Regions from separate parts of the Solibaculum intestinale genome, predicted to be linked through region 1. Evidence: predicted binding sites of a transcription regulator. Region 1 holds the regulator's gene; the other holds the start of a gene.
The links. The regulator HrcA, encoded in region 1, represses chaperone genes, less so after heat shock. The targets are predictions, from matches to a motif close to TGTTAGCACTCNNNNNNNNNGAGTGCTAACA.

Region 1 (4,984 bases):
AAAATGGCCCGAATCCATCTGACGACGCAAGGAGGCGGTCTGTTGAATCCGCACACTGCCATCGGTTCTCCCCCGTCCATCCGCTTCGCCCCCTTTCTGGCGGCGACGGGCGGGATTCTCCTTTTGCTCTTTTTCTTCTTCGACCAGAGCCAAATCACCTTGTTTCAAAGCGCCGTCTGGCGGGCCGTGCTGCTGCTTCTGGTAGGGACGGCCGCCTGCGTGGGGGCGGCCCGGTACCTGTCGGGCAAGCTTACCTTGCAGCAGGCGGTGTTTCTCATGCTGGCGGGGGCCTTGTTCCTCCGTATTCTTTACATGGCCGCTACGCCTTATACCATCCGCCAGCACGACGTGGAGGGCTTGGGCGGTCAGGGGCACTTGGGATACATGCAGCTTCTCTGGGAAGAGGGAACCCTTCCTCAGAGCGACGACTGGCAGTTCTACCAGCCGCCCCTTCATCATATAATCTCAGCCCTGTGGGTCAAGGCGGGGCTGCTTTTGGGTTTCTCGGTGGAACGGTGCGTGGAAAACATCCAGCTTCTGACCGTCTTCTACTCCATGGCGATTTTAGTGGTGCTTCAAAAGATTCTCGCCTATTTCCGTCTTTCCCCGGTTTTTCAGCTGTGCGCCCTTCTCTTCGCCGCCTTCCACCCCACCATGCTCTACATGAGCAGCGGCATCAACAACGACATTCTAATGCTCCTGTTCTTCCTGCTTACCGTTTTGTTTACCATCCGGTGGTACTATCGGCAGACCTTCGGCAACATCCTGCTGCTGGCGCTGTGCATCGGGCTTGGCATGATGACCAAGCTCTCCTGCGGCATTGTGGCGATTTTGGTGGCGCCCGTGCTGCTGTATGGGTTTCTCAAATCGAGGAAAAAGGGACGCTTGGTGGGCCAGTTCGCGGCCTTTGGGGCGGTATGCGCGCCGCTGGGGCTATGGTACTCGGTGCGCAATTTTCTGCGCTTCGGCCAGCCCTTCGGCTACGTACCCATGCTGCCGGAGGACAGCTTTCAGTATGTGGGCAACTATTCCGTTTTCCAGCGGCTCTTTTCCCTGCCTTTTGACCAGTTCACCGGCTCTCCCTACGTGTCGGTGGCGGACGATTACAACATCCCCATGTACGTGGTCAAGAACTCCCTCTTCGGCGAGGCCAGCTACCAGGCCCTCGCCCCCTTCGCCTGGGTTCTCGTCTATGCAAACCTGGCGATGCTTTTGCTGATTGCAGCGGCGTTTGTCTATTGCCTTGTCAAAGGGTTCGGTCGGGGCCCTCGGCTCCCGCTGGCCCTGCTTGCCGGGAACGTGCTGCTGCAAGCAGCCTCTTACTTAAACTTCTGCTTTCAAATGCCTCACGCCTGTACCATGGACGTGCGGTATATGGCGTCGGCCATTTTATGCGGCGGGTTCTTCCTGGCGCTGGCCGGGCAAATGATAACCGAGCGGGCGAAACGACCCATCCGCTGGCCCCAGTATGCATGCGTTTTTCTGGTGGGGCTTTTCTCCTTCGGCAGCGCCCTCTTCTATGCCCTTGTTTAAAGAACATGCCAAAGGCGGCCGCCCCATACCGGGGTGGCCGCCTTTTTTCGTTTGTACATAAAGTATTTACAAATGGCCTCTTGACAAAGAAGAACGGGAATGGTAAATTAATACTCAGATTAGCACTCTAAGTTATTGAGTGCTAAAACAGTCTGGAGGTTTGTAACCATGGAGCTTGGTGAGCGCAAATTAAAGGTGCTGTCCGCTCTCATCGAGGCTTACATCAACACGGGCGAACCAGTTGGTTCCAAAGCGTTGCAGGAGGCCCTCGACCGAGCGGTTTCCTCTGCTACCATCCGCAACGACATGGCTGAGCTTTCCGAGCTTGGCCTCTTGGAGCAGCCGCACACCTCGGCTGGGCGGATTCCGTCCCCGAAAGGATACCGGCTGTATATTGACAAGCTTATGTCCCATGCCCCGGTAACAAAGGAAGAGCGCCGGTTTATTGATACAATGCTGGAGGAACACGCCGACGACCCGGAACGGCTTTTGGAAAACGCGTCGCTGGCATTGGCGCAGCTGACCCGGTTTGCGGCATTGTCCACCACCCCGGAAAGCGAGACGGCGGTCATTCTCAAATGCGAGCTGATCGCGGCGGGACGGCGGCTAGCCATCCTTTTACTGGTCACGTCGGCGGGCATGATGAAATCGAAGCTGTTTAAGACCGACACGGACATTACCCCGGAGCTGTGCGAACGGTTTCGCCGGGTGACGGCCGAACATGTCTGCGGCGTGCCCCTGTCGGACATCTGTCTTCCCTTTGTCCAGACGCTGGCCGCGTCTTTAGGGGAACACGCCTTCACCATGACCCCGCTGCTCATCGGCCTGTACGAGACGGCGAGCGAGGCGGCACAGGCGCAGGTACGGCTGGAAGGCCAGGCGAACCTGCTGATCCATCCGGAGTTTGACGGGGAGCACGTACGGCGGCTTATGGAGTTTTTAGCCAAGCGCAAGGAGCTTGCCGAGTTGCTCCATCAATACCACGGAGGCGTGAACGTGGTGCTGGGAAGCGAAAGCCCCACCCCGGAGCTGTCGGGTTCGAGCGTGGTCATCGCCCGGTACCGGCTGGGCAGCCGGGAGGGCGGCACCATCGGCGTCATCGGACCGAGCCGGATGAATTATTCAAAAATCATCCCAAGCCTTGAATATTTCGCCCTGCGTTTAGGCAACCTCCTATCGGAGGACCTGGACGAAGGAGGCGGGTCACAAGCGGATTCACAACAAACATAGAAGGTGGGACGCACATTGAAAAAGAAAGACGCAAAGGCGGAAACGAAGGCCGCGGAAAACGAGACGGTTCAAAACAAAGCGGCGGAAAATCAGGAGCAGGACACGGCGAAGGAGCCTGAGGCGGAAAATCCGTTGCAGGCGCAGGTGGAGCAGCTGCAAAAGGAGCTCAAAGAGCAAAAGGAGCTGCTGCTGCGCACGGCGGCGGAGTACGACAACTACCGCAAACGCACCGCCAAGGAAAAGGACGCTACTTGGAACGACGCGAAGGCGTCGACGGTTGCGGAGTTTCTCCCGGCGCTTGACAATCTGGAGCGGGCGCTGACCGCCCAGGGGGACGCGCAGGACATTAAGAAGGGTGTGGAAATGATCCACAAGCAGTTTCTCGATGCCCTTGCAAAGCTCAAGGTGGAGGAAATCCCCACGGTGGGCGAAACGCTCGACCCGTCCTTGCATCATGCGGTGATGCATGTGGAGGACGAGGAAGCGGGAGACGGCGAAATCGTCGAGTGCTTCCAGAAGGGCTATAAAACCGGCGACCGGGTCATCCGTTACAGCATGGTCAAGGTAGCCAATTAACGTTCGCAGCGTTTTTCATAGATTCACAGATAGAAAATCAAACCGTTTAGGAGGAATTTCAGTATGGCAAAGGTAATCGGCATAGATTTGGGTACGACGAACAGCTGTGTAGCCGTCATCGAGGGCGGCGAACCGGTCGTCATTACCAACGCGGAAGGCGCGCGTACCACCCCGTCGGTGGTGGCGCTTTCTAAGAACGGCGAACGCATGGTGGGCCAGGTGGCAAAGCGCCAGGCCATCACCAACCCTGACCGCACCATCGCTTCCATTAAGAGGGACATGGGCACCAACCGCAAGGTCACCATCGACGGCAAGGCCTATACGCCCCAGGAAATCTCCGCCATGATCCTGCAAAAGCTCAAGGCGGACGCGGAAGCGTACCTGGGCGAGAAGGTATCCGAGGCGGTCATCACGGTTCCGGCTTACTTCTCCGACGCCCAGCGCCAGGCCACCAAGGACGCGGGTACCATCGCGGGCCTGGAGGTCAAGCGCATTATTAACGAACCCACTGCCGCGGCGCTCGCCTACGGCATTGATAAGGAAACCGATCAAAAGGTTATGGTCTACGACCTGGGCGGCGGCACCTTCGACGTGTCTATCATCGAGATGGGCGACGGCGTGCAGGAGGTCCTGGCCACTGCCGGCAACAACCGCCTGGGCGGCGACGACTTCGACCAGCGGGTCATCAACTGGATGGTACAGAACTTTAAGGCGGAAACCGGCGTGGACCTGTCGAATGACAAGATGGCCATGCAGCGATTAAAGGAAGCGGCGGAAAAAGCAAAGATCGAGCTGTCCGGCGTGACCACCAGCCAGATCAACCTCCCCTTCATCACCGCCGACGCCACCGGCCCGAAGCATCTGGACATGACGCTTACCCGTGCCAAGTTCAACGAGCTGACCGCGGATCTGGTGGAAAACACCATGGGCCCGGTTCGCCAGGCCCTCAAGGACTCCGGCCTTTCCGTAAACGAGCTGGATAAGATCCTTCTGGTGGGCGGCTCGAGCCGCATTCCCGCGGTGCAGGAAGCCATCAAGAAGTTCACCGGCAAAGAGCCCTTCAAGGGCATCAACCCCGACGAATGCGTGGCCATCGGTGCGGCGCTCCAGGCAGGCGTTTTGGGCGGCGAGGTTAAGGGCCTGCTGCTTCTGGACGTTACGCCTTTGTCCCTGGGCATCGAGACCATGGGCGGCGTCATGACCAAGGTCATCGACCGCAACACCACCATCCCCACCAAGAAGAGCCAGGTGTTCTCCACCGCTGCCGACGGGCAGACTTCCGTGGAAGTCCATGTTCTGCAGGGCGAGCGCGAGTTCGCCCGTGACAATAAGACCCTGGGCATGTTCCGTCTCGACGGCATCCCGGCCGCGCCCCGCGGCGTGCCGCAGATCGAGGTCACCTTCGACATCGACGCAAACGGCATCGTCCATGTGTCCGCCAAGGACCTGGGCACCGGCAAGGAACAGCACATCACCATCACCTCCAATACCAACATGAGCAAGGACGACATTGAAAAAGCGGTCAAGGACGCCGAGCAGTTCGCAGCGGAAGACAAGAAGCGCCGCGAAGAGGTAGACACGAAGAACGCCGCCGACCAGATGGTGTACCAGGCGGAGAAGACCCTCACCGAAGCAGGCGACAAGA
Region 2 (4,984 bases), on a different contig from region 1:
TTTGAGAAAGAGGCCCAGGCCAACGTGACCGTTACGCTGGAGAAAAACCGGCAGACGGTGGAGGTCACCATCCGCAGCGGCGGTATGGTTTACCGCGCGGAGGAAACCGCCTTTGAAATGGAGGAAGCGCTGGATAAGGTGATGGATTCCCTGGCCCGCCAGATCCGCAAGAACAAGACCCGGTTGGAAAAACGGCTGTATGCCAGCACCATAGAGGACCTGTATCCCGAACCGGTGGAGGAAGAGGCGGACTACCAGGTGGTGCGCACCAAACGTCTTCCCATTAAGCCTCTCGATGTGGATGAGGCCATTTTGCAGATGAACCTGCTTGGACACGAGTTTTTCATGTTCCGGAATGCCGACACCAATGAGATCAACGTCGTGTACCACCGCAAGAACGGCGACTATGGTCTTTTGGAGCCGGAAGCGGAATAAGGAACGCCGGACAAGAAGGGTTGGGCGTTTCTAAGATAAAATAGAGGCCGTGCCATTTTTGGCGCGGCCTTTTTGCGTTTTCATTCACCAGGGAAGGGGCGGTTTGAAAAGGAAGGCGGATCTATTCTGCGAGGCTCCTGGAAAGCGATAGCATTTAGAAGAGCCGGGAGAGACTTTTGTTCGTTTGGGGGAAGAAAAGACTGAGCGTTACGCATGGGGTTGGGGCCTGGCACGGGAAGGCTTTTCAAAGGTACAGCACTCGCGGCGCCGGTGGAAAGCGGCAGGAGCATGGCCAAAACGAAGTGGCCTGTGCTTCTATTGGGAGCGGCCTACTTTGCCGGCACATCGGCAAAGCAGGCGCTCTTACAATTTTCTTTGCCTTCGGCCCACATCTGCGGTATAATGAGCACAATCACTGTGTTAAGACAAAGGAGATCACTATGGATTCCATTCGCATGTCCGCCCCGTGCCTTTTCGGTATCGAGGGCGTTTTGGCCGACGAGCTGCGCCGTATGGGCGCATCGGAGGTAACGCCGGATACCGGCAAGGTACTCTTTTCCGGCGACGAAGCCATGCTCGCCCGGGCAAACCTTTCCTCCCGGTTTGCCGAACGCATTCAGGTTCAGCTGGGCGAGTTCCCGGCGCGCACCTTTGAGGAGCTGTTTGAAGGAGTGAAGGCGCTGCCCTGGGAGCGGTGGATTGGAAAGCAGGACGCCTTCCCGGTGAAAGGCTGGTCCTTAAACTCCAAGCTTCATAGCGTACCCGACTGCCAGGCCATCGTTAAGAAGGCGGCGGTGGAACGGCTCAAATCGGCTTATAGGCTGCCTTGGTTCGAAGAGACGGGGCCTGTGCATCAAATCCAGTTTTCCATTTTAAAGGACAGGGCTTCGGTCCTGCTGGATACCTCGGGGGAAGGGCTCCACAAGCGGGGCTACCGCCCTCGGGCGAACGAAGCGCCCATTAAGGAAACCCTGGCTGCGGCGATGGCGGACTTAGCCCGGGTACGGGGGTACAGCCGGGTTATTGATCCCTTCTGCGGTTCGGGGACGCTGCTTATCGAATCCGCCCTCATCGCCATGCGCATCGCCCCGGGGCTTAACCGGACCTTTGCGGCGGAGAAATGGAGCGCCATTCCCCAAAAGGTCTGGCAGGAGGAGCGGCAGTATGCCATGAGCCGCATCATACGGGACAACGAGTTCGAAGCCGTGGGCTACGATATCGACGAGCATGCCCTGGAGCTGACCCGCCTCAACGCCAAGCGTGCCGGGGTAGATTCCCGCATCCGGGTGGAGAAACGGGACATCCGGGACTTTTCGGACGACGGAGAAAAGGCCACTATTCTCTGCAACCCGCCCTACGGGGAACGGCTGCTGGACGTAAAGGAAGCGGAAACCCTCTATCGGGAGATGGGGAAGGTGTTTGCCCGCAAGGAAAAGTTTGGTTATTATATCATCAGCCCTCACGAGGATTTTGAGGCTCTTTTCGGCCGCAAGGCGGATAAACGCCGCAAGCTCTACAACGGCATGATCAAGTGCCAGCTCTACATGTATTTCAAATAAGCGAAAAATGCCTTCCGCTGTATGGGCGGCGCATAAATGCGCCATACTGTGCAGGGAAGGCATTTCCTTTTTGTGGGATTCGCCTGGACGTTTGTAAACAATTTGTGAAGTGCTAAATTTTCTAAAAATAGTACTTGATTTTTCCAAGCGATATGATTACAATAGTTTTAGCACTCAAAGATAGAGAGTGCTAAACTGAGTTATTAATTTATCAGGGAGGAATAGAAATGACAATCAAGCCTCTTTCCGACAGAGTGGTCATCAAGATGGAGGAAGCCGAGGAAACCACCAAGAGCGGCATCGTGCTGGCCGGCTCCGCCAAGGAAAAGCCCCAGGTTGCCACTGTGCTGGCCGTTGGTCCGGGCGGTTTGGTAGACGGCAAGGAAGTGCAGATGACGGTAAAGGTCGGCGATAAGGTCATCACCAGCAAGTATTCCGGCACCGAGGTCAAGGTGGACGGCGAGGAAGTCATCATCGTGCGTCAGTCCGACATCCTGGCGGTTGTGGAATAAGATCGCTTTTTCGGTTCTATGATATGAAATACGGGAGGTAATTTGATTATGGCAAAGGAAATTCTCTACGGCGTAGACGCCCGCAAGGCGTTGCAGGCCGGTATCGATAAGCTGGCGGACACGGTGAAGATCACCCTGGGCCCCCGCGGCAGAAACGTGGTGCTCGACAAGAAGTTCGGCGCCCCCCTCATCACCAACGACGGCGTGACCATCGCCAAGGAAATTGAGCTTGACGACGCCTTTGAAAACATGGGCGCGCAGCTGGTCAAGGAAGTCGCCACCAAAACAAACGACGTGGCCGGCGACGGCACCACCACCGCCACCCTTCTGGCCCAGTCTCTGATCGGCGAGGGTATGAAGAACGTTGCGGCCGGCGCCAACCCCATGATCGTGCGCCGCGGCATCCAGAAGGCCTCCAAGGCGGCCATTGACGCGGTTGTGTCCAACTCCAAGAAGGTTTCCGGCAGTGAGGACATTGCCCGCGTCGCCACCATTTCCGCTGGCGACGAGTTCATTGGCAAGCTGATTGCGGAAGCGATGGAGAAGGTTTCCGCCGACGGCGTCATCACCGTGGAAGAGTCCAAGACTGCCGAGACCTATTCCGAGGTGGTCGAGGGCATGCAGTTTGACCGCGGCTACATCTCTCCCTATATGTGCACCGATACCGACAAGATGGAAGCGATCATCGACGACGCTTACATCCTGATCACCGATAAGAAGATTTCCAACATCCAGGATATCCTGCCGCTGCTGGAGAAAATCGTGCAGTCGGGCAAGAAGCTGGTCATCATCGCCGAGGACGTGGAAGGCGAAGCGCTGGCCACGCTGCTTGTCAACAAGCTGCGCGGCACTTTCACCTGCGTCGCCGTCAAGGCTCCCGGCTTTGGCGACCGCCGCAAGGAGATGCTCCAGGATATCGCCATCCTCACCGGCGGCACCGTGATTTCCTCCGATCTGGGCCTGGAGCTCAAGGACGCCGACATGGCTCAGCTGGGCCGCGCCCGTCAGGTCAAGGTGCAGAAGGAGAACACCATCATCGTCGACGGCGCCGGCAATTCCGAAGAGATCAAGGCGCGGGTGGGCCAGATCCGTTCCCAGATCGAGGTCTCCACTTCGGACTTCGACCGCGAGAAGCTCCAGGAGCGTCTGGCGAAGCTGGCCGGCGGCGTAGCCGTCATCAAGGTCGGCGCTGCTACCGAGATCGAAATGAAGGAAAAGAAGCTGCGTATTGAGGATGCCCTTTCCGCCACCAAGGCTGCGGTAGAGGAAGGCATTGTAGCCGGCGGCGGCGTGGCCCTGCTCAACGCCATTCCGGCGGTGAGCAAGGTTGTCGACGAGCTCGACGGCGACGAGAAGACGGGCGCGAAGATCGTCCTGAAGTCCCTGGAAGCCCCCATGCGCCAGATTGCGGCCAATGCGGGCGTGGAAGGCTCGGTCATTGTGGATAAGATCGTCTCCAGCGGCAAGGTGAACTACGGCTACGACGCCCTCAAGGAAGAATATTCCGATATGATTTCCGCCGGCATCGTCGACCCGACCAAGGTCACCCGTTCCGCGATGGAGAACGCGGCTTCCGTCGCGGCTATGGTGCTCACCACCGAGTCCCTGGTTGCCGACAAGAAGGAAGAAAACCCGGTTCCGGCCGCTCCCAACCCCGGTATGGGCGGCATGTATTAATTCCGGTTTGCATGTGTGTTCCAAAAGCGCGCGCTCTCTTGAGCGCGCGCTTTTTTCGTGAACCGATGTCTGGTGTGAAACGCTCCGCGGCATTTCTCTGAGCAAAAGCGGTTTTGGCGCCTAGCGTGGGAGCGGAAAAACGGATGACCACGATCCGCTTTCACACCTCCGGCTGTTTAGAAAGCCATGCCAGATTCCTTTTCCCGGGCCGGGCACGGGCTGTGGGAAGAATGCGCATCTAAGTGTACCGGCGCCGGAGAAAAGAAGATTCCTGCGCTGGAACAGGCAGGCTTCCGTCTTTTTCTGGCCGAAGGCGGATATCGTCCCAAAACAATTGCGGGAATTGCTGGATTGTGCTATAATTGTTTCTTAATCTACTGCGTTTCGTCGAAGAAAGTTTCGATTTTTCTATCTTTACACCGGGAGTGATGCTTGTGCTGTTTCACCTCTTGCAGGGCGGCGACATGACACAGATCGTTTTGACGCTGCTGACCACCGCTTTTGTGGTGGTCGCCATTCTGCCCATTCACGAGTGCGCCCACGCCTTCGTCGCTCACAAGCTGGGGGACGACACGGGAAAGTATAACGGCCGCATGACCTTGAATCCCATGCGCCATCTGGATCCCATTGGTGCTTTGAGCCTGTTTTTGGTGGGGTTCGGCTGGGCAAAGCCGGTGCCCGTCAATCCCTATAACTTCAAAAACCGCAAGGCCGGCATGGCGCTGACCGCCCTGGCCGGCCCGGTTTCCAACTTGATTGTGGCGTTCATCGCGGTGCTGCTGCTACGGATTAATTTTGAGA

Region 2: WMO26_RS01915 (co-chaperone GroES) is a predicted target of HrcA. The motif match lies at 2,160-2,190, and genes of this name have one in related genera.

Annotation. Positions count from the first base shown of each region.
Region 1 is NZ_JBBMFD010000014.1:51,759-56,742, reverse strand. Features, by position in the region: gene WMO26_RS08865 (DUF6171 family protein) at 1-22, shown strand, start outside; gene WMO26_RS08860 (glycosyltransferase family 39 protein) at 43-1,533, shown strand; gene hrcA (heat-inducible transcriptional repressor HrcA) at 1,702-2,763, shown strand; gene grpE (nucleotide exchange factor GrpE) at 2,779-3,339, shown strand; gene dnaK (molecular chaperone DnaK) at 3,403-4,984, shown strand, end outside.
Region 2 is NZ_JBBMFD010000001.1:405,003-409,986, reverse strand. Features, by position in the region: gene hpf (ribosome hibernation-promoting factor, HPF/YfiA family) at 1-435, shown strand, start outside; gene WMO26_RS01920 (THUMP domain-containing class I SAM-dependent RNA methyltransferase) at 876-1,994, shown strand; gene WMO26_RS01915 (co-chaperone GroES) at 2,222-2,506, shown strand; gene groL (chaperonin GroEL) at 2,555-4,183, shown strand; gene WMO26_RS01905 (site-2 protease family protein) at 4,618-4,984, shown strand, end outside.